Regions from separate parts of the Ornithinibacillus sp. 4-3 genome, predicted to be linked through region 2. Evidence: a T-box and tRNA genes for the amino acid it is inferred to sense, from the RefSeq annotation. Region 2 holds a T-box; the other holds one or more tRNA genes.
What was found. A T-box is a leader RNA that pairs with one kind of tRNA and senses whether it is charged. The one in region 2 lies ahead of leuS (leucine--tRNA ligase), so its partner is inferred to be a tRNA-Leu.
Positions count from the first base shown of each region.

Region 1: it has a tRNA-Leu gene. The T-box ahead of leuS (leucine--tRNA ligase) is inferred to sense a tRNA for this amino acid. The anticodon was not compared.

Region 1 is NZ_CP162599.1:2,678,697-2,689,470, forward strand. It holds gene ncs1 (NCS1 family nucleobase:cation symporter) at 1-1,213, shown strand, start outside; gene AB4Y30_RS13130 (NAD(P)/FAD-dependent oxidoreductase) at 1,267-2,373, shown strand; gene glpK (glycerol kinase GlpK) at 2,441-3,943, opposite strand; gene AB4Y30_RS13140 (hypothetical protein) at 4,043-4,204, shown strand; gene AB4Y30_RS13145 (YitT family protein) at 4,789-5,439, opposite strand; tRNA gene AB4Y30_RS13150 (tRNA-Leu) at 5,721-5,803, opposite strand; tRNA gene AB4Y30_RS13155 (tRNA-Cys) at 5,933-6,003, opposite strand; tRNA gene AB4Y30_RS13160 (tRNA-Gly) at 6,018-6,089, opposite strand; tRNA gene AB4Y30_RS13165 (tRNA-Gln) at 6,093-6,166, opposite strand; tRNA gene AB4Y30_RS13170 (tRNA-His) at 6,187-6,260, opposite strand; tRNA gene AB4Y30_RS13175 (tRNA-Trp) at 6,273-6,343, opposite strand; tRNA gene AB4Y30_RS13180 (tRNA-Tyr) at 6,351-6,435, opposite strand; tRNA gene AB4Y30_RS13185 (tRNA-Phe) at 6,456-6,531, opposite strand; tRNA gene AB4Y30_RS13190 (tRNA-Asp) at 6,559-6,635, opposite strand; tRNA gene AB4Y30_RS13195 (tRNA-Met) at 6,650-6,726, opposite strand; tRNA gene AB4Y30_RS13200 (tRNA-Val) at 6,765-6,840, opposite strand; tRNA gene AB4Y30_RS13205 (tRNA-Glu) at 6,847-6,921, opposite strand; tRNA gene AB4Y30_RS13210 (tRNA-Ser) at 6,936-7,028, opposite strand; tRNA gene AB4Y30_RS13215 (tRNA-Asn) at 7,036-7,110, opposite strand; rRNA gene AB4Y30_RS13220 (23S ribosomal RNA) at 7,318-10,240, opposite strand; rRNA gene AB4Y30_RS13225 (16S ribosomal RNA) at 10,649-10,774, opposite strand, start outside.
Region 2 is NZ_CP162599.1:2,385,392-2,396,165, reverse strand. It holds gene metK (methionine adenosyltransferase) at 1-449, shown strand, start outside; gene AB4Y30_RS11755 (gamma carbonic anhydrase family protein) at 492-1,019, opposite strand; gene AB4Y30_RS11750 (class I SAM-dependent methyltransferase) at 1,145-1,711, opposite strand; T-box leader at 1,929-2,131, shown strand; gene leuS (leucine--tRNA ligase) at 2,300-4,711, shown strand; gene AB4Y30_RS11740 (rhodanese-like domain-containing protein) at 4,876-5,184, shown strand; rRNA gene AB4Y30_RS11735 (16S ribosomal RNA) at 5,437-7,001, shown strand; rRNA gene AB4Y30_RS11730 (23S ribosomal RNA) at 7,410-10,332, shown strand; rRNA gene rrf (5S ribosomal RNA) at 10,446-10,562, shown strand; gene AB4Y30_RS11720 (hypothetical protein) at 10,703-10,774, opposite strand, start outside.

The DNA of each region.
Region 1 (10,774 bases), 290 kb from region 2:
GGTATTAAATGGTCATGCAGGTTCCACTTATGGAATTCCCTTTTCTATTTATTTGCGTTCCTCATTTGGAGAAAAAGGCAGTATCATTATTGGAACATTACGTGGTGTAATTGCAGCTACATTTTGGTTTGGCTTTCAAACCTTTGCAGGAAGTCAGGCCATGCTTATTCTTATCGGGAAAATTTCCCCTAGCTTTCTAACACTTGGTGGAGATTTTAATTTTTTCGGTTTGACATTAGCGCAACTTATTGCATTTGTTATCTTCTGGTTATTTAATATTGTTTTTATTATTTTTGGGGTTGATTTATTAAACCGATTCACCAATATTCTTTCTATTTTTGTATATGTTATTTTTGGTGGTATGGCAATTTGGGCAGTTCAATTAGCTGGAGGAATTGCTCCTATTCTAAACCATATCCCACAAATAGCAGCAGGAAATGAAATTATTTTATTCATCGCTGGGATTACTGCAATTATCGCATCCTGGGCAGCACCGATTGTAAATGTTTCTGACTTCACCCGTTTTGCTACTTCTACAAAAGCTCAGGTAGTAGGACAATCTATTGGCTTAGTCATTACTTATCTTTTATTTGCTTTTGCTAGTATTGCAATTATCGTTGGATCAGAAATAGCATACGGAACACCGATATGGAATGTCCTTGATGTAGTTGCCTATTTTGATAATTATTTTGCGATATTACTTGCTGTTTTCACACTTTGTTTAACCACATTATCTGTTAATATTACCGGAAATATTGTACCTGCAGGCTATCAAATGGCAGCATTATTTCCTAAGAAACTAAACTTCAAATCAGGTGCATTTATCATCTCTATCTTGGGACTTATCATTATGCCTTGGAAATGGATGGAGGAAGCAACAAGCATCTTTACCTTATTAAATATGATTGGTGCTATGCTTGGTCCTGTAGCAGGGGTTATGCTTGCACATTATTTTATTATTTCAAAGAAAAAGTTGGATATACTTTCTCTATATACTGGTGAAGGGATTTATCGCTATTACTTTGGATTTAATATCCAAGCATTCTTTACTATCATTCTGACAAGCTTGCCATGCTTACTTGGTCAATTTATTCCTATGTTAGAGGCTTTCTTTCAAATGTCATGGGTAGTTGGAACAGGAAGTGCATTTATCTTATACATCCTTTTAGCTAGACTTTTTCCTCAAAAAGCAAGTAATCGAATTCATAACTAACTTATGCTAACATGAAGACAGTGGGAAAACTTAAACATAAAGGACGTTAAAATATGAAAAAAGTAGTTGTTATTGGTGCAGGTATTTTAGGTGCAAGTACCGCCTATCATCTTGCAAAAGAAGGAGCTGAAGTTACCATTGTCGACCGCAATGACATTGGTCGGGCAACAGATGCTGCAGCTGGAATAATCGGCCCATGGTTAGCCCAGCGACGTAATATGGCATGGTACAATTTAGCAAGATCGGGTGCTCGTTTTTACCCGGAAATTATTAAAGAACTTGCTCATCAAGGTGAAGAAAATACAGGCTATTCACGAGTTGGATTAATTGCCTTACATAGAAGTGAAGAGAGATTACTTGCTGCTGAAGAAAGAGCGTATACCAGAAAAGTAGATGCTCCCGAGATCGGAGAAATAAAAAAGCTCTCTCCAGAAGAAACGGTAGCAATGGTACCATTGCTCAGAGAAGATTGTCATTCTATTTACGTTAGCGGAGCAGCACGTGTGGATGGAAATGCTGTTCGTAACGCATTACTTAGAGCTTCAGAAAAATTAGGTGCCAAATTAGTTCAAGGAAATGCTTCTTTAATCGTTGAACAGCAGAAAAATATCGGGGTTCAAGTAGATGGTGAAAAAATTCATGCAGACGCTGTTGTAGCTGCTACAGGTGCATGGCTCGATGATTTATTAAAGCCACTTGATATGAAGCTAGGTGCCTATCCACAGAAAGCACAAATCATTCATCTAGAAGCAAGTCACATTAATATGGATAATTGGCCAGTCATCATGCCACCAAATAATCAATATATTTTACCATTCGATGACCGCATCATCATTGGTGCAACACATGAATCAGCTGCAGGCTTTAATCCTAATATAACTGCTGGTGGAGTTCACGAGGTTTTATCTAAAGCAATTGAAGTCGCGCCTGAATTAGCTGATCTAGAATTAAAGGAAATAAAAGTTGGCTATCGACCATTTATTCCTGGCTCTTTACCAATTATCGGTGAACTTCCAAATTATAAAGGACTATTCCTTGCTAATGGACTTGGTGCCTCTGGCTTAACTATTGGACCTTATGTCGGCCGTGAATTAGCTCTGATTGCACTTGGGAAATACAGTGAACTGAATCTAGCTGATTATCAAATGAATATTTTATAAATCTATTTTTTACGGACATAAAACAAGAGGTTGTACACCATTATAAGTATACAACCTCTTGTTTTAATTATTCTAATGAAGTGAAAACACGTGTTGCTTCCACTGCATTTTTCCAGCCTTTATATAATTTATCTCGCTGTTCATCCGTCATATTACGATGAAAAGTATAATCCTTTTGCCATTGCTCAGCTATTTCTTTTTTATCCTGCCAAAATCCTACAGCAAGTCCAGCCAAATATGCCACTCCTAAAGCAGTTGTTTCTTGAATAGATGCACGTTCTACATGTACATCTAATACGTCACTTTGAAACTGCATTAAAAAGTTATTCGATATCGCACCACCATCAACACGTAAAGCCTTCAATGGAAGCTCTGCATCTGCCATCATCGCTTCAAGTACATCACGAGTTTGATAAGCTAACGCTTCTAATGTAGCACGAACAATATGAGCACGTGATGTTGCTCTTGTAATACCAAACATAGCCCCACGTACATTACTATCCCAATAAGGTGTTCCCAAACCAACAAATGCCGGAACAACATACACTCCCTCATTAGAAGTAATAGATGTCGCATATTCCTCTGACTCTGCAGCATGATCTAGAATTTTCAATCCATCACGTAACCATTGAATAGCTGAACCTGCTACAAAAATACTACCTTCTAACGCATACTCTACCTCTCCATCAAGTCCCCATGCAATCGTAGTTAATAAACCATGATCAGAGGTTACAGCTTTTTTGCCCGTATTCATCAGCATGAAGCAACCAGTTCCATATGTATTTTTTGCCATACCTTCTTCAAAACAAGCCTGCCCAAATAAAGCTGCCTGTTGATCACCTGCAATACCAGCAATTGGGATTTCTACCCCCTGAAAATAATCTACATTTGAATATGCATAAATTTCTGAAGAGGAACAGACTGTTGGAAGCATGTTTTCTGGAACTGTTAAAATCTCCAATAATTCTTCATCCCATTGTAAATCGTGAATGTTAAACATTAGTGTACGAGAAGCATTAGAGTAATCTGTCACATGAGTTGTTCCACCAGAAAGCTTGTAAATAAGCCAAGTATCAATAGTCCCAAATAGCAAGTCTCCATTTACAGCCTTTTCTCGTGCACCATCTACATGATCTAAAATCCATTTCACCTTAGTACCTGAAAAATATGGATCTAGTAATAGCCCTGTTTTCGTTGTAAAAAGCTCATTATAGCCCTTTTCTCTCAATTCCTGACAAATATACTCAGACTGCCTTGATTGCCACACAATCGCCTTATAAATTGGTTTATCTGTGTGTTTATCCCAGACAACAGTCGTCTCTCGTTGATTGGATATTCCAATCCCTGCAATTTGTTGCGGATGGATGGATCGCTTTTCAAAAAGTTCTTCAATACAATCATACATCGTTTGCCAAATTTCCTCAGCATCATGCTCCACCCAACCTGATTCTGGAAAAAACTGTGTAAACTCTCTCTGAGTAGTAGAGACAATTTCTCCTCTTTGATTAAATAAAATAGCACGTGAGCTTGTTGTACCTTGATCTAATGATAAAATATATTTTTCTTTCATCTATTCCCACTTCTTTCCGATTCACCTAAAATTTGTTTAATATTTACAGGGTGCACTACGTTTGATATCCTTGTTTTAGGAACTAAAGGAGGGCACTCTATGAAAGGTAAATTAGCCGTATTAACAATTATACTCGTTGTCATCATCGTTATGATAATCACCTGGTTTGTACTTCAAGATGTTATCCGTGAATATGATATAGATACTACGTTAAATATATTATACGATACTAAGGAGTATACACTAAATAAAATAATCTAGCATACATAGGATTTTTAAGACCAAAAAGCGAAAGTCGCGCCCTTACAGGCTAAAGGCATGACGTCACCAGTACAACGTCCTGCACTAGTACGTCCTGTGCGTCGTAAAAACGTAGAGATTGCGCCCCCGTTCTTTGGGGGCTTCGATGTTAGTCGAACTTCCTTTACCCTCGAGATAAAGGAAACATGCCCCTTTAGGGGTATCCAACGTTAGGCTTTAGCCTGGTTTTAGTTGGGCTTCCTTATAAAACAAAGCCGATAACAAAGCCGATGTTGACTTTCACCTATAGGGCACGACGGACACGACGAGCTAGTATCGACGTTGGTCACAGGACCGTGACCGAACTTAGTCGATGAAAGTGCGACTATGACTCTGTCTGCGCCTGACGGTTTGCCAATCGTCAAGTCTTCTTTATTGTAGGGCGGCTCGCGTTAGCTCATAGTTTTTGGCGCTTAGAGCTAGACTTAGCGATCTCTGAATAAGAATAAATTTGTGCAGAATTTTTTACTTGCTTATTTCATAAAAAGAGACCAAAGTGGTGCAATATCTAATCATGAGATACTGCATCACTTTGGTCTCTTTACTTATTTTACTTTTGCTACTCTACGTTGTAGATTTTTATTATGATTCTCATCCAGCCTTCGAATAACTTCTCTAAATTTCAAATAAAAATATTGGAAAATCGGACTTTGAATAAAGGTTAAAAGAAAAGTAAAAATGAACACTGGTCCTCCTAGAGCAAATCCGATTAAGACAACCGTAATTTCAATCACGATACGCACTTTACTAATCGATCTGTTTAGTTTTTCAGCGATAGATAGTACAAAGCCATCCCTCGGTCCTGAACCAAGCCCTGCTGCATTATATAAGCCTCCAGCAAAACCAACAATTGATGTCCCAACTATAATAACAATTGAATCTATGAAAATATTTGTCTCTTTCGGTAAAAAATCCAACCATAGAAATAAATCAACGAAAAGTCCAATAACAATGATATTTAAAAACGTTCCTATTTTTACATAGCTTCTATCTAATATCCATGCTACACATACTAAAATAATTCCAATAATAATAGACCACGTACCGAAGGACAAGCCAAATCTATTCGTTAATGCCACACTCAATACATCCCATGGCTGAAGTCCGAGATGCTGCATATTTACTGTTATGGCAATTCCAAGACTAAATAAAATAAGACCAAATATAAAAAAAGCAAAACGAACGGCAAATACCATATATATCCTACTCTCATTGATTATTAAACATGATTCATGATGTTAAAAGAGAATTACATCAAGTTTCTTTAAGTTTATCAGACTAAATTTAACCTGTTTATACAATCATTATAATACATTATGTTAATGGTTATTGATGTACTTTCATAGATCCATATCCGTAGTTTACTCTCTAAACTAAAGCATCTGTAAAACTGAGGATCTTATAAATGAAAATAAATATTATTAAAAATGCCCTTTACAACTTTGCAATCGTAACGGACATTTTCCTAAACTCTAAGTACCTGAGGTGGGACTTGAACCCACACGCCCGCAAAGGCATCGGATTTTGAGTCCGACGTGTCTGCCATTCCACCACTCAGGCATATTCAATTAGAACGCACTACCTATTATACACCTTCATACTTTTAATAATCAAGATGAAATTAGGAACAAGATTTACCTATTTTTGAATCGAAAAACGCTCCTCATATTTGGGAGCGTTCTTCCAGGAAGGCGGCAACCGGATTTGAACCGGTGATAAAGGTTTTGCAGACCTCTGCCTTACCACTTGGCTATGCCGCCATATATACAGAAAAAGCGGAAGACGGGATTCGAACCCGCGACCCCCACCTTGGCAAGGTGATATTCTACCACTGAACTACTTCCGCAAGTGGCTGGGCTACAAGGATTCGAACCTTGGATGACGGGACCAAAACCCGTTGCCTTACCGCTTGGCTATAGCCCAATATAAGAAAACAAAAAAAGGGCGACCGGTGGGATTCGAACCCACGAGTGCCGGAGCCACAATCCGGTGCGTTAACCGACTTCGCCACGACCGCCATAGTATAAAGCAGGGGTAGCAGGATTCGAACCCACATTGACGGTTTTGGAGACCGTAGTTCTACCATTGAACTATACCCCTAAAAAAATGGTGGAGGGGGGCAGATTCGAACTGCCGAACCCGTTGGGAGCGGATTTACAGTCCGCCGCGTTTAGCCACTTCGCTACCCCTCCAACTTTGTATATAAAGGAAATGGTGGCTCGGGACGGAATCGAACCGCCGACACAAGGATTTTCAGTCCTTTGCTCTACCGACTGAGCTACCGAGCCAATTATGTATGATGTTTTGAAATAAAATGGCGGTCTGGACGGGACTCGAACCCGCGACCTCCTGCGTGACAGGCAGGCATTCTAACCAACTGAACTACCAGACCATTTTATTTTAATTTGGTTGCGGGGGCAGGATTTGAACCTGCGACCTTTGGGTTATGAGCCCAACGAGCTGCCGGACTGCTCCACCCCGCGATATGCTTTTATTTCATTTAACATGCTATTATGTTAAATGGTGGAGGATGCAGGGCTCGAACCTGCGACCCCTTGCTTGTAAGGCAAGTGCTCTCCCAGCTGAGCTAATCCTCCGAATGTTGGTGACCCGTACGGGATTCGAACCCGTGTTACCGCCGTGAAAGGGCGGTGTCTTAACCGCTTGACCAACGGGCCAGGTATAATAATAATGGCGGAGAGCAAGGGATTTGAACCCTTGAGACGGGTTTATCCGCCTACACGATTTCCAATCGTGCTCCTTCGGCCAGCTCGGACAGCTCTCCAGATAGATGGCTCCACAGGTAGGATTCGAACCTACGACCGATCGGTTAACAGCCGATTGCTCTACCACTGAGCTACTGTGGAATATACTTAAAATAAAGAATAACTATTACTTTTTATATTAAGAGCTCGACCATTGCCAAAGGACTTTATTTCTTCCGCAAAAAAATTAGCGACAACTATTATTATAATTGTTATTTTCAAAAAATCAAGTGTATTTTGAAAAAAATGGAAAGTTGTACCCTAAAAACTAAATAAGAGTGCATCATAACGTGTGACAACCGAAATGTGTTAGTTAAGTCCTCGATCTATTAGTATCCGTCAGCTCCATGTGTCACCACACTTCCACCTCGGACCTATCAACCTTATCGTCTCTAAGGGATCTTACTCATTTAAAATGATGGGAAGTCTCATCTTGAGGGAGGCTTCATGCTTAGATGCTTTCAGCACTTATCCTTGCCACACGTAGCTACCCAGCTATGCTCCTGGCGGAACAACTGGTACACCAGAGGTGTGTCCATCCCGGTCCTCTCGTACTAAGGACAGCTCCTCTCAAACTTCCTGCGCCCACGACGGATAGGGACCGAACTGTCTCACGACGTTCTGAACCCAGCTCGCGTACCGCTTTAATGGGCGAACAGCCCAACCCTTGGGACCGACTACAGCCCCAGGATGCGATGAGCCGACATCGAGGTGCCAAACCTCCCCGTCGATGTGAACTCTTGGGGGAGATAAGCCTGTTATCCCCGGGGTAGCTTTTATCCGTTGAGCGATGGCCCTTCCATGCGGAACCACCGGATCACTAAGCCCGACTTTCGTCCCTGCTCGACTTGTAGGTCTCGCAGTCAAGCTCCCTTCTGCCTTTACACTCTTCGAATGATTTCCAACCATTCTGAGGGAACCTTTGGGCGCCTCCGTTACTCTTTAGGAGGCGACCGCCCCAGTCAAACTGCCCACCTGACACTGTCTCCGAACCGGATCACGGTCCTGGGTTAGAAGGTGTGTGCAGCCAGGGTGGTATCCCACGGTTGCCTCCACCGAAGCTAGCGCTCCGGTTTCAATGGCTCCCACCTATCCTGTACAAGCTGCACAAACATTCAATATCAAGTTGCAGTAAAGCTCCACGGGGTCTTTCCGTCCTGTCGCGGGTAATGCGCATCTTCACGCATAGTATAATTTCACCGGGTCTCTCGTTGAGACAGTGCCCAAGTCGTTGCACCATTCGTGCGGGTCGGAACTTACCCGACAAGGAATTTCGCTACCTTAGGACCGTTATAGTTACGGCCGCCGTTTACTGGGGCTTCAGTTCTACGCTTCGTACGAAGTACTAACGTTTCCCCTTAACCTTCCAGCACCGGGCAGGTGTCAGCCCCTATACTTCGCCTTACGGCTTCGCAGAGACCTGTGTTTTTGATAAACAGTCGCTTGGGCCTATTCACTGCGGCTTCTCATGCAAGAAGCACCCCTTCTCCCGAAGTTACGGGGTCATTTTGCCGAGTTCCTTAACGAGAGTTCTCCCGCTCACCTTAGAATACTCTTCTTGCCTACCTGTGTCGGTTTAGGGTACGGGCACCTATATCCTGGCTAGAGGCTTTTCTTGGCAGTGTGGAATCAAGAACTTCGGTACTTATATTTCCCTCCCCATCACAGCTCAAGATACTTGTCAGACGGATTTGCCTATCTGACTCTCTTACTGCTTGGACGCACTCTTCCATCCGTGCGATTCTTTATCCTCCTGCGTCCCCCCTTTGCTCATAACGGATATGAGGTGGTACAGGAATATCAACCTGTTGGCCATCGCCTACGCCTTTCGGCCTCGGCTTAGGTCCCGACTAACCCTGAGTGGACGAGCCTTCCTCAGGAAACCTTAGGCTTTCGGTGAAAGAGATTCTCACTCTTTTTTCGCTACTCATACCGGCATTCTCACTTCTAAGCGCTCCAGCTGTCCTCTCGGTCAACCTTCTCTGCCCTTAGAACGCTCTCCTACCATTGTTCCTACGGAACAATCCACAGCTTCGGTGATACGTTTAGCCCCGGTACATTTTCGGCGCAGAGTCACTCGACCAGTGAGCTATTACGCACTCTTTAAATGGTGGCTGCTTCTAAGCCAACATCCTGGTTGTCTGTGCAACTCCACATCCTTTTCCACTTAACGTATACTTGGGGACCTTAGCTGGTGGTCTGGGTTGTTTCCCTCTCGACAATGGACTTATTACCCATCGTCTGACTCCCAAAGATAAGTATCTGACATTCGGAGTTTAACTAGGTTTGGTAACCCGGTGGGGGCCCCTAGCCCAATTAGTGCTCTACCTCCAGTACTCTTCCTTTGAGGCTAGCCCTAAAGCTATTTCGGAGAGAACCAGCTATCTCCGTGTTCGATTGGCTTTTCACCCCTACCCACACCTCATCCCCGCACTTTTCAACGTACGTGGGTTCGGGCCTCCAGTCAGTGTTACCTGACCTTCACCCTGGACATGGGTAGATCACACGGTTTCGGGTCTACGACCGCATACTCATTCGCCCTATTAAGACTCGCTTTCGCTACGGCTCCGTGTCTTCCACTTAACCTTGCATACAATCGTAACTCGCCGGTCCATTCTACAAAAGGTACGCCGTCACACAATAACGTGCTCCGACTACTTGTAAGCACACGGTTTCAGGTTCTATTTCACTCCCCTTCCGGGGTGCTTTTCACCTTTCCCTCACGGTACTGGTTCACTATCGGTCACTAGGGAGTATTTAGCCTTGGGAGATGGTCCTCCCGGATTCCGACGGAATTTCACGTGTTCCGCCGTACTCAGGATACATTCCGGAGGAAATGTCTTTTCAACTACAGGGCTGTTACCTTCTTTGGCTGATCTTTCCAGATCGATTCGTTTAAAACACTTCTTGATAACTCCTATTGGAATGTCCTACAACCCCAGAAAGCAAGCTTTCTGGTTTGGGCTGTTTCCGTTTCGCTCGCCGCTACTTGGGAAATCGCTTTTGCTTTCTCTTCCTCTGGGTACTTAGATGTTTCAGTTCCCCAGGTCTGCCTCATCTAACCTATCTATTCAGTTAGATGTACTACTCCATTACGAGTAGTGGGTTTCCCCATTCGGAAATCCCCGGATCAATGTTTACTTACAACTCCCCGAGGCATATCGGTGTTAGTCCCGTCCTTCTTCGGCTCCTAGTACCAAGGCATCCACCGTGCGCTCTTGTTCACTTAACTAGCTACTTATGAATAAGCTTTGTTTCTTTTTCATCTGCATGTACGAACGTACATGACTTTTTCGGTTTGATGTCGTTGTTACTTTACTCTTATTTAGTTTTCAAGGTACAAATGTAAAAATTCTGCCCTGTCAGCTATCATAACACGCTGAAGCAGAAATTTTATCGGTTTTGAGAGATTTGCTCCCTCAAAACTGAACCGAACAACTCAGTAATGTTTTCATCTAAACCTTGTTAGATGTTCCGTTATAGTCTAGCTCCGGCGACCAAAAACTTTCAAACTTCACCCTTTTCCAATCGATAAGTCAACATCAGCGCCTTACAGTCACTGTGTTTCCTTTATCTCTTTGCAAAGTGCTCCAGTTTGTACGTTTCTAAACGGTCGCCTACGCTTTCTTATTATCCTTAGAAAGGAGGTGATCCAGCCGCACCTTCCGATACGGCTACCTTGTTACGACTTCACCCCAATCATTGGCCCCACCTTCGGCGGCTGGCTCCTAAAAGGTTACCTCACCGACTTCGGGTGTTGTCAACT
Region 2 (10,774 bases):
CTCAAGGGGATGTCGGTTTAACAGGTAGAAAGATTATTGTAGATACATACGGAGGATATGCAAGACATGGTGGTGGAGCGTTTAGTGGTAAAGACTCTACAAAAGTAGATCGATCTGCTGCATATGCTGCACGTTATGTTGCTAAAAATATTGTTGCTGCCAAACTAGCAGATGTATGTGAGGTACAACTTGCTTATGCGATTGGAGTTGCTGAACCAGTATCCATATCTATTCAAACATTTGGAACAGGTGTTGTGAGTGAAACGAAATTAGTAGAAGCAGTGCGCGCAAATTTTGATTTACGTCCATCCGGAATTATCAATATGTTGAACTTACGTGAGCCAATCTTTAGAAAGACAGCAGCTTATGGACATTTTGGAAGAAATGATGTGTTATTTCCTTGGGAGAAAACAGATAAAGTAGAACAATTACAAGCGTTTGTAAAATAAAAGAGTAGCGAGGAATTATATTTATAATTCCTCGCTTCTTTTTTATGCTTTCTTACCAAGATTAGTATGGTCTTTATAATATTGTGCTTTTTCAACATAAGAAGAACGAATTCTTGCCATTTCTGCTAAATCAGCTTCTGTTAATTCTCTAACTACTTTTGCAGGGCGTCCTAATGCTAATGTGTTGGGTGGGATTTTCTTTCCAGGAGGTACTAGACTTCCGGCCCCAATAAAAGCATTTTCACCGATTTCTGCTCCATCAAGTAAAATTGTTCCCATACCAATTAATGCGTTCTTATGAATTGTCGCTCCATGAACAGTCACTTGATGACCAATTGATACATCATCCTTGATGATGACAGGATGACCTGGACTTTGATGGATCATAGATAAATCTTGGATGTTAACACGATTACCAATAATAGTAGGTTCAACATCTCCGCGAATAACTGTATTAAACCAAACACTTGAGTATTCTCCAATTTTAACGTCGCCAATAATTGTCACATCGTGAGCAATAAAAGCAGTTTTATCTATTATTGGTTCTTTATGTTGATAATGATGTATCATTATTATGCCTCCTTGTACAGCTAGTTATAAGACTCCAGCTACTTCTAAAAGGTTTTTACTAGGATCTCTAATGGTCTATAGGAATAGGCAGCAAATTAACGAGATAGCTTTTTGAAATATAGTTTCTATCGTTTTTGGATAGCTAAAATAAATGGTGGTTTATTTTTTTGATTAATAAAGCCATACTGTAGAACAGAATAATCCTTTTGATCCAGTTGAATGACATGTTTTAAAATCATTTCTTTTTCTTCTGCCCCACCTTCATGACCATGGTAAACAACAAGAACAATAAGTCCATCTTTTTTTAGCAATGAAAGGATAGAATTAATTGCTTTGATGGAGGAATCTCCTTTTGTAATAATTTCTTTATCGCTTCTTGGTAAATAACCTAAATTAAAAATGGCTGCACCAATTTCTTTTTCGCCATGTTCAGCAATATACTTGTTTAGGTTCGCATGGCTATCTTGAATAAATGTAACATTTGTTTTTCCATTTTCATTTAATAAATTTTTACTATTATTAATCGCTTGTTCTTGAATATCAAAAGCATATACACGTCCAGAATCTCCAACAAGCTTACTTAAAAAGAGTGTATCATTACCATTTCCGCAGGTTGCATCAATTACACACTCTCCTTCGGTAATGGATTTTTCTAATAGATGATGTGAATACTTAATTATTCCTGTGAGCATTTTGGTTACTCCTTCTTTCTTGCAAACTATGAATGTCCATAGTTTAACATGGACATTTTAGGAAGGGAAATAAATTGAAAGCTAATCCCCTCACAACAGTGGTGCTGCAGGATGAATTATCTTGACTTTTCATTATATGTTCAATACAATTCGTTATAGTAATTTTATTTAATGTATAATATCTTATATAAAAGTCAATAACCATAATGTAATGTGAAAAAACATATAAAAAAGGAATAGTAATTTCATTTTACTAGCTTAAGCGAGACAGTGGGTGGTGCAAACTGTTGCTAGTGATGTTATGAACTCACCTTTTTTGTTGCGAAAAATTTCGCCGTATATCTGCGTTAAAGATTAGAGTGAACGTAATAATACGTTAATTTGGGTGGTACCGCGGGAATCAAGCTTCTCGTCCCTTGTTTATAGGGATGAGTAGCTTTTTTTAGCTATTCAAAAAGTGAAGAATGTGACAAATGGTGATTAAATGCTGTTAAGTCATCCAGTTTACCTTTAAGTTTTACTTGATGTAATAATGATTATTTTAAAAAATAGAAACATTTGTTCATAATGAACGGAGGAGACAGAGAAATGAGTTTTGATCACATAGCAATTGAAAAGAAATGGCAAAACTATTGGTTAGAAAATAAAACATTTAAGACAGATACCCGCTCTGATAAAGAAAAGGTATATGTATTAGATATGTTTCCATATCCATCGGGGTCAGGGCTACATGTTGGGCACCCAGTTGGATATACAGCAACAGATGTATATTCTCGTATGAAGCGAATGCAAGGTAAGGAAGTATTACATCCAATGGGCTGGGATGCTTTTGGACTTCCTGCTGAACAATATGCATTAGATACAGGAAATAGTCCGGCAGAATTTACACAAAAAAATATCGATACATATCGCAGACAAATTCAAGAACTAGGCTTTTCATATGATTGGGATCGAGAAGTTGACACGACAAATCCTGCTTATTATAAATGGACTCAGTGGATTTTTACGAAGCTATATGAAAAAGGTCTAGCATATATGGATGAAGTTGATGTAAATTGGTGTCCAGCACTTGGCACTGTATTGGCAAATGAAGAAGTAATAGACGGAAAAAGCGAACGTGGCGGTCATCCAGTAATCAAAAAGCCTATGAGACAATGGGTATTAGCGATTACAAAGTATGCTGATCGTTTATTAGAGGATCTAGAAGAATTAGATTGGCCTGAAAGTATTAAAGAAATGCAACGTAATTGGATTGGACGCTCAGAGGGAGCGGAAGTAACATTTACAATTGATGGTCATGATAAATCATTTGATGTTTTTACAACACGTCCAGATACATTATTTGGTGCAACATACACAGTATTGGCACCTGAGCATCCATTTGTAAAAGAAATTGTTACCCCTGAACAAGCGGATGCTGTGGAAGCGTATATTGATGAGGTTCATAAAAAGTCAGATATTGAGCGTACAGATGTAACAAAAGATAAAACAGGTGTATTTACAGGTGCATATGCTATTAATCCTGTAAATAAGGAAAAGGTTCCAATTTGGATTGCTGATTATGTTTTAATGTCTTATGGTACAGGAGCTATCATGGCTGTACCTGCACATGATGAACGTGATTACGCATTTGCAAGAAAGTTTGAACTTCCTATTGTAGAAGTTGTTGAAGGCGGAAATATTGAAGAAGAAGCTTATGCAGGTGACGGAAAGCATGTTAATTCTCAATTTTTGGATGGTTTAGATAAAGATGAAGCTATTTCAAAAATGATTACATGGCTTGAAGAAGAAAATATAGGGAAGAAACAAATTACTTATCGCCTGCGTGATTGGTTGTTCTCTAGACAACGTTATTGGGGAGAGCCTATTCCAATTATCCATTGGGAGGATGGCACAATGACCGCAGTTCCTGAAGAAGAACTTCCATTAGTATTACCTGAAATGGATGAGATCAAGCCTTCTGGAACAGGAGAGTCACCATTAGCTAATAGCGAATGGGTTAATGTAGTTGATCCAAAAACAGGTATGAAAGGGCGCCGTGAAACAAATACAATGCCACAATGGGCAGGAAGCTGCTGGTATTATTTACGTTTCATCGACCCACACAATGATCAACAATTAGCAGATCCAGAGTTACTAAAAAAATGGTTGCCAGTTGATATTTACATTGGTGGTGCGGAGCATGCTGTTTTACATTTATTATATGCACGCTTCTGGCATAAATTCTTATATGACGTTGGAGTAGTACCAACAAAAGAACCATTTATGAAGCTATATAACCAGGGTATGATTCTTGGTGAAAATAATGAGAAAATGAGTAAATCCAAAGGAAATGTTGTAAACCCTGATGATATTATCGTTTCACACGGTGCAGACACATTACGTCTATATGAAATGTTTATGGGACCACTTGATGTGGATGCTGCTTGGTCCACAACAGGACTTGGTGGAGCAAGAAGATTTTTAGATCGTGTATCTCGTTTCATTATGGATGAGGATGGAGTTATTTCTGAAAAAATCACTAATGAATCAACACCAGAATTAGATCGTGTATATCATGAAACGGTGAAGAAGGTAACGAATGATGTCGAGAATTTACATTTCAATACTGCTATTTCACAAATGATGGTATTTGTTAATGAAGCTTATAAAGTAGAGAAGGTATCTAAGGAATATACAGAAGGATTTATAAAACTATTATCTCCTTTTGCTCCACATTTAAGTGAAGAGCTTTGGAGTCGATTAGGCAATGAGAATTCCTTAAGATATGCAGATTGGCCTACGTATGAGGAGAAGTTTCTTGTCGATGACGAAGTAGAAATCGTAGTACAAGTGATGGGGAAAGTGCGTGCGAAGATTAATGTAGCTAAAGATATTGCAAAAGAAGATTTAGAAAAGCTTGCTACTGAACATGAAAAAGTACAAGAATGGTTAGAAGGTAAAACCATTCGAAAAATCATTGTGGTACCAGGTAAAATTGTAAATATTGTTGCAAACTAAAGTGAAACGAAAAAGTCTTCTAAAACTATTTTGTTAGTTTTAGAAGACTTTTTATACTATTTTAAATGAAATAAGAAATAGTTGATGATAAAATAGTTGTTTTAACGGAGATATGATAAAATAGTTAGTTGTTGAGAGAATTAAGGAAGAAAGGAATGATTAAAATTACAGAAGTAAAAGAAGTTACTCCAATAGAAGTAGAAGAAATGCTTCAAACAAATAAAGAAGATATCCTTCTTGTTGATGTAAGGGAGCAAGAAGAAGTGGATCAAGGTATAATAAAGGAAGCAATTCATATACCATTAAATGAGATTCCTGAAGCATATATAAATTTCGATCAAAATAAACATTATATTATGGTCTGTCGTTCAGGGCAAAGAAGTCATAATGCTGCAGCTTTTTTACAAGAAAGAGGGATAAATGTTTCAAATATGGTAGGTGGCATGCTTGAGTGGGAAGGTGATATAAAATAAGTTAGAAAGTTTTTTGTAAAAAGCATTGACTTATTTTATTGAACAATGTAAGATTAAAAATCGTTCGTTACAAATTATTCAACAAAAATCAATATTTTAAATGTTGACAAAATAATGTGACGATGATAATATATTCACACGGCATTTAATGTCGGAATTTGCTCTTTGAAAACTGAACAGAACAACCAGTAATGTCAGGAAAAGCGTAAAAGTTTTTCTTTTACAACGTAACAAAGCTAAGAAACACAAACTTTTTTGGAGAGTTTGATCTTGGCTCAGGACGAACGCTGGCGGCGTGCCTAATACATGCAAGTCGAGCGCAGGAAGCAGACTGCCCCCTTCGGGGTGACGTTTGTGGAATGAGCGGCGGACGGGTGAGTAACACGTGGGCAACCTACCTGTAAGATTGGGATAACTCCGGGAAACCGGTGCTAATACCGAATAATCTTTTCCATCACATGAAGGAAAAGTGAAAGATGGTTTCGGCTATCACTTACAGATGGGCCCGCGGCGCATTAGCTAGTTGGTGGGGTAAAGGCCTACCAAGGCAACGATGCGTAGCCGACCTGAGAGGGTGATCGGCCACACTGGGACTGAGACACGGCCCAGACTCCTACGGGAGGCAGCAGTAGGGAATCTTCCGCAATGGACGAAAGTCTGACGGAGCAACGCCGCGTGAGTGATGAAGGTTTTCGGATCGTAAAACTCTGTTGTTAGGGAAGAACAAGTACGAGAGTAACTGCTCGTACCTTGACGGTACCTAACCAGAAAGCCCCGGCTAACTACGTGCCAGCAGCCGCGGTAATACGTAGGGGGCGAGCGTTGTCCGGAATTATTGGGCGTAAAGCGCGCGCAGGCGGTCCTTTAAGTCTGATGTGAAAGCCCACGGCTTAACCGTGGAGGGTCATTGGAAACTGGAGGACTTGAGTGCAGAAGAGGAGAGTGGAATTCCATGTGGAGCGGTGAAATGCGTAGAGATATGGAGGAACACCAGTGGCGAAGGCGACTCTCTGGTCTGTAACTGACGCTGAGGCGCGAAAGCGTGGGGAGCGAACAGGATTAGATACCCTGGTAGTCCACGCCGTAAACGATGAGTGCTAGGTGTCAGGGGGTTTCCGCCCCTTGGTGCTGCAGTTAACGCATTAAGCACTCCGCCTGGGGAGTACGGCCGCAAGGCTGAAACTCAAAAGAATTGACGGGGACCCGCACAAGCGGTGGAGCATGTGGTTTAATTCGAAGCAACGCGAAGAACCTTACCAGGTCTTGACATCCCGCTGACCGCTATGGAGACATAGCTTTCCCTTCGGGGACAGCGGTGACAGGTGGTGCATGGTTGTCGTCAGCTCGTGTCGTGAGATGTTGGGTTAAGTCCCGCAACGAGCGGAACCCCTAACCTTAGTTGCCAGCATTAAGTTGGGCACTCTAAGGTGACTGCCGGTGACAAACCGGAGGAAGGTGGGGACGACGTCAAATCATCATGCCCCTTATGACCTGGGCTACACACGTGCTACAATGGATGGAACAGAGGGCAGCGAAGCCGCGAGGTGAAGCAAATCCCATAAAACCATTCTCAGTTCGGATTGTAGGCTGCAACTCGCCTACATGAAGCCGGAATCGCTAGTAATCGCGGATCAGCATGCCGCGGTGAATACGTTCCCGGGTCTTGTACACACCGCCCGTCACACCACGAGAGTTGACAACACCCGAAGTCGGTGAGGTAACCTTTTAGGAGCCAGCCGCCGAAGGTGGGGCCAATGATTGGGGTGAAGTCGTAACAAGGTAGCCGTATCGGAAGGTGCGGCTGGATCACCTCCTTTCTAAGGATAATAAGAAAGCGTAGGCGACCGTTTAGAAACGTACAAACTGGAGCACTTTGCAAAGAGATAAAGGAAACACAGTGACTGTAAGGAACTGATGTTGACTTATCGATTGGAAAAGGGTGAAGTTTGAAAGTTTTTGGTCGCCGGAGCTAGACTATAACGGAACATCTAACAAGGTTTAGATGAAAACATTACTGAGTTGTTCGGTTCAGTTTTGAGGGAGCAAATCTCTCAAAACCGATAAAATTTCTGCTTCAGCGTGTTATGATAGCTGACAGGGCAGAATTTTTACATTTGTACCTTGAAAACTAAATAGGAGTAAAGTAACAACGACATCAAACCGAAAAAGTCATGTACGTTCGTACATGCAGATGAAAAAGAAACAAAGCTTATTCATAAGTAGCTAGTTAAGTGAACAAGAGCGCACGGTGGATGCCTTGGTACTAGGAGCCGAAGAAGGACGGGACTAACACCGATATGCCTCGGGGAGTTGTAAGTAAACATTGATCCGGGGATTTCCGAATGGGGGAACCCACTACTCGTAATGGAGTAGTACATCTAACTGAATAGATAGGTTAGATGAGGCAGACCTGGGGAACTGAAACATCTAAGTACCCAGAGGAAGAGAAAGCAAAAGCGATTTCCCAAGTAGCGGCGAGCGAAACGGAAACAGCCCAAACCAGAAAGCTTGCTTTCTGGGGTTGTAGGACATTCCAATAGGAGTTATCAAGAAGTGTTTTAAACGAATCGATCTGGAAAGATCAGCCAAAGAAGGTAACAGCCCTGTAGTTGAAAAGACATTTCCTCCGGAATGTATCCTGAGTACGGCGGAACACGTGAAATTCCGTCGGAATCCGGGAGGACCATCTCCCAAGGCTAAATACTCCCTAGTGACCGATAGTGAACCAGTACCGTGAGGGAAAGGTGAAAAGCACCCCGGAAGGGGAGTGAAATAGAACCTGAAACCGTGTGCTTACAAGTAGTCGGAGCACGTTATTGTGTGACGGCGTACCTTTTGTAGAATGGACCGGCGAGTTACGATCGTATGCAAGGTTAAGTGGAAGACACGGAGCCGTAGCGAAAGCGAGTCTTAATAGGGCGAATGAGTATGCGGTCGTAGACCCGAAACCGTGTGATCTACCCATGTCCAGGGTGAAGGTCAGGTAACACTGACTGGAGGCCCGAACCCACGTACGTTGAAAAGTGCGGGGATGAGGTGTGGGTAGGGGTGAAAAGCCAATCGAACACGGAGATAGCTGGTTCTCTCCGAAATAGCTTTAGGGCTAGCCTCAAAGGAAGAGTACTGGAGGTAGAGCACTAATTGGGCTAGGGGCCCCCACCGGGTTACCAAACCTAGTTAAACTCCGAATGTCAGATACTTATCTTTGGGAGTCAGACGATGGGTAATAAGTCCATTGTCGAGAGGGAAACAACCCAGACCACCAGCTAAGGTCCCCAAGTATACGTTAAGTGGAAAAGGATGTGGAGTTGCACAGACAACCAGGATGTTGGCTTAGAAGCAGCCACCATTTAAAGAGTGCGTAATAGCTCACTGGTCGAGTGACTCTGCGCCGAAAATGTACCGGGGCTAAACGTATCACCGAAGCTGTGGATTGTTCCGTAGGAACAATGGTAGGAGAGCGTTCTAAGGGCAGAGAAGGTTGACCGAGAGGACAGCTGGAGCGCTTAGAAGTGAGAATGCCGGTATGAGTAGCGAAAAAAGAGTGAGAATCTCTTTCACCGAAAGCCTAAGGTTTCCTGAGGAAGGCTCGTCCACTCAGGGTTAGTCGGGACCTAAGCCGAGGCCGAAAGGCGTAGGCGATGGCCAACAGGTTGATATTCCTGTACCACCTCATATCCGTTATGAGCAAAGGGGGGACGCAGGAGGATAAAGAATCGCACGGATGGAAGAGTGCGTCCAAGCAGTAAGAGAGTCAGATAGGCAAATCCGTCTGACAAGTATCTTGAGCTGTGATGGGGAGGGAAATATAAGTACCGAAGTTCTTGATTCCACACTGCCAAGAAAAGCCTCTAGCCAGGATATAGGTGCCCGTACCCTAAACCGACACAGGTAGGCAAGAAGAGTATTCTAAGGTGAGCGGGAGAACTCTCGTTAAGGAACTCGGCAAAATGACCCCGTAACTTCGGGAGAAGGGGTGCTTCTTGCATGAGAAGCCGCAGTGAATAGGCCCAAGCGACTGTTTATCAAAAACACAGGTCTCTGCGAAGCCGTAAGGCGAAGTATAGGGGCTGACACCTGCCCGGTGCTGGAAGGTTAAGGGGAAACGTTAGTACTTCGTACGAAGCGTAGAACTGAAGCCCCAGTAAACGGCGGCCGTAACTATAACGGTCCTAAGGTAGCGAAATTCCTTGTCGGGTAAGTTCCGACCCGCACGAATGGTGCAACGACTTGGGCACTGTCTCAACGAGAGACCCGGTGAAATTATACTATGCGTGAAGATGCGCATTACCCGCGACAGGACGGAAAGACCCCGTGGAGCTTTACTGCAACTTGATATTGAATGTTTGTGCAGCTTGTACAGGATAGGTGGGAGCCATTGAAACCGGAGCGCTAGCTTCGGTGGAGGCAACCGTGGGATACCACCCTGGCTGTACACACCTTCTAACCCAGGACCGTGATCCGGTTCGGAGACAGTGTCAGGTGGGCAGTTTGACTGGGGCGGTCGCCTCCTAAAGAGTAACGGAGGCGCCCAAAGGTTCCCTCAGAATGGTTGGAAATCATTCGAAGAGTGTAAAGGCAGAAGGGAGCTTGACTGCGAGACCTACAAGTCGAGCAGGGACGAAAGTCGGGCTTAGTGATCCGGTGGTTCCGCATGGAAGGGCCATCGCTCAACGGATAAAAGCTACCCCGGGGATAACAGGCTTATCTCCCCCAAGAGTTCACATCGACGGGGAGGTTTGGCACCTCGATGTCGGCTCATCGCATCCTGGGGCTGTAGTCGGTCCCAAGGGTTGGGCTGTTCGCCCATTAAAGCGGTACGCGAGCTGGGTTCAGAACGTCGTGAGACAGTTCGGTCCCTATCCGTCGTGGGCGCAGGAAGTTTGAGAGGAGCTGTCCTTAGTACGAGAGGACCGGGATGGACACACCTCTGGTGTACCAGTTGTTCCGCCAGGAGCATAGCTGGGTAGCTACGTGTGGCAAGGATAAGTGCTGAAAGCATCTAAGCATGAAGCCTCCCTCAAGATGAGACTTCCCATCATTTTAAATGAGTAAGATCCCTTAGAGACGATAAGGTTGATAGGTCCGAGGTGGAAGTGTGGTGACACATGGAGCTGACGGATACTAATAGATCGAGGACTTAACTAACACATTTCGGTTGTCATACGTTACGATGCACTCTTATTTAGTTTTTAGGGTACAAAACCTAAAAAAATATGGAAATTTTTTTGAAGCAGAAAAGAATGACCAACAGAAGTTGGTCTGGTAGTAATAGCAGAGAGGTCACACCTGTTCCCATGCCGAACACAGTAGTTAAGCTCTCTAGCGCCGATGGTAGTTAGGGGTTACCCCCTTGTGAGAGTAGGACGCTGCCAGGCTAATAAAAAAAGTACAGCTATTAGCTGTACTTTTTTTATGGATTAAGAAAGACCATTTCTAGCCAAGCGACCTTATGATAATAAAAAAATTATTATCTGTTCATCCTGCGTTGAGATAGTTTTCTTATCCACTGAGCGAATTAGCTCATTCCGTGGGGACCAAGTTGCTCAGTATTACCATTTGTATTGCTCATTTGGGTAACAAATGGCAC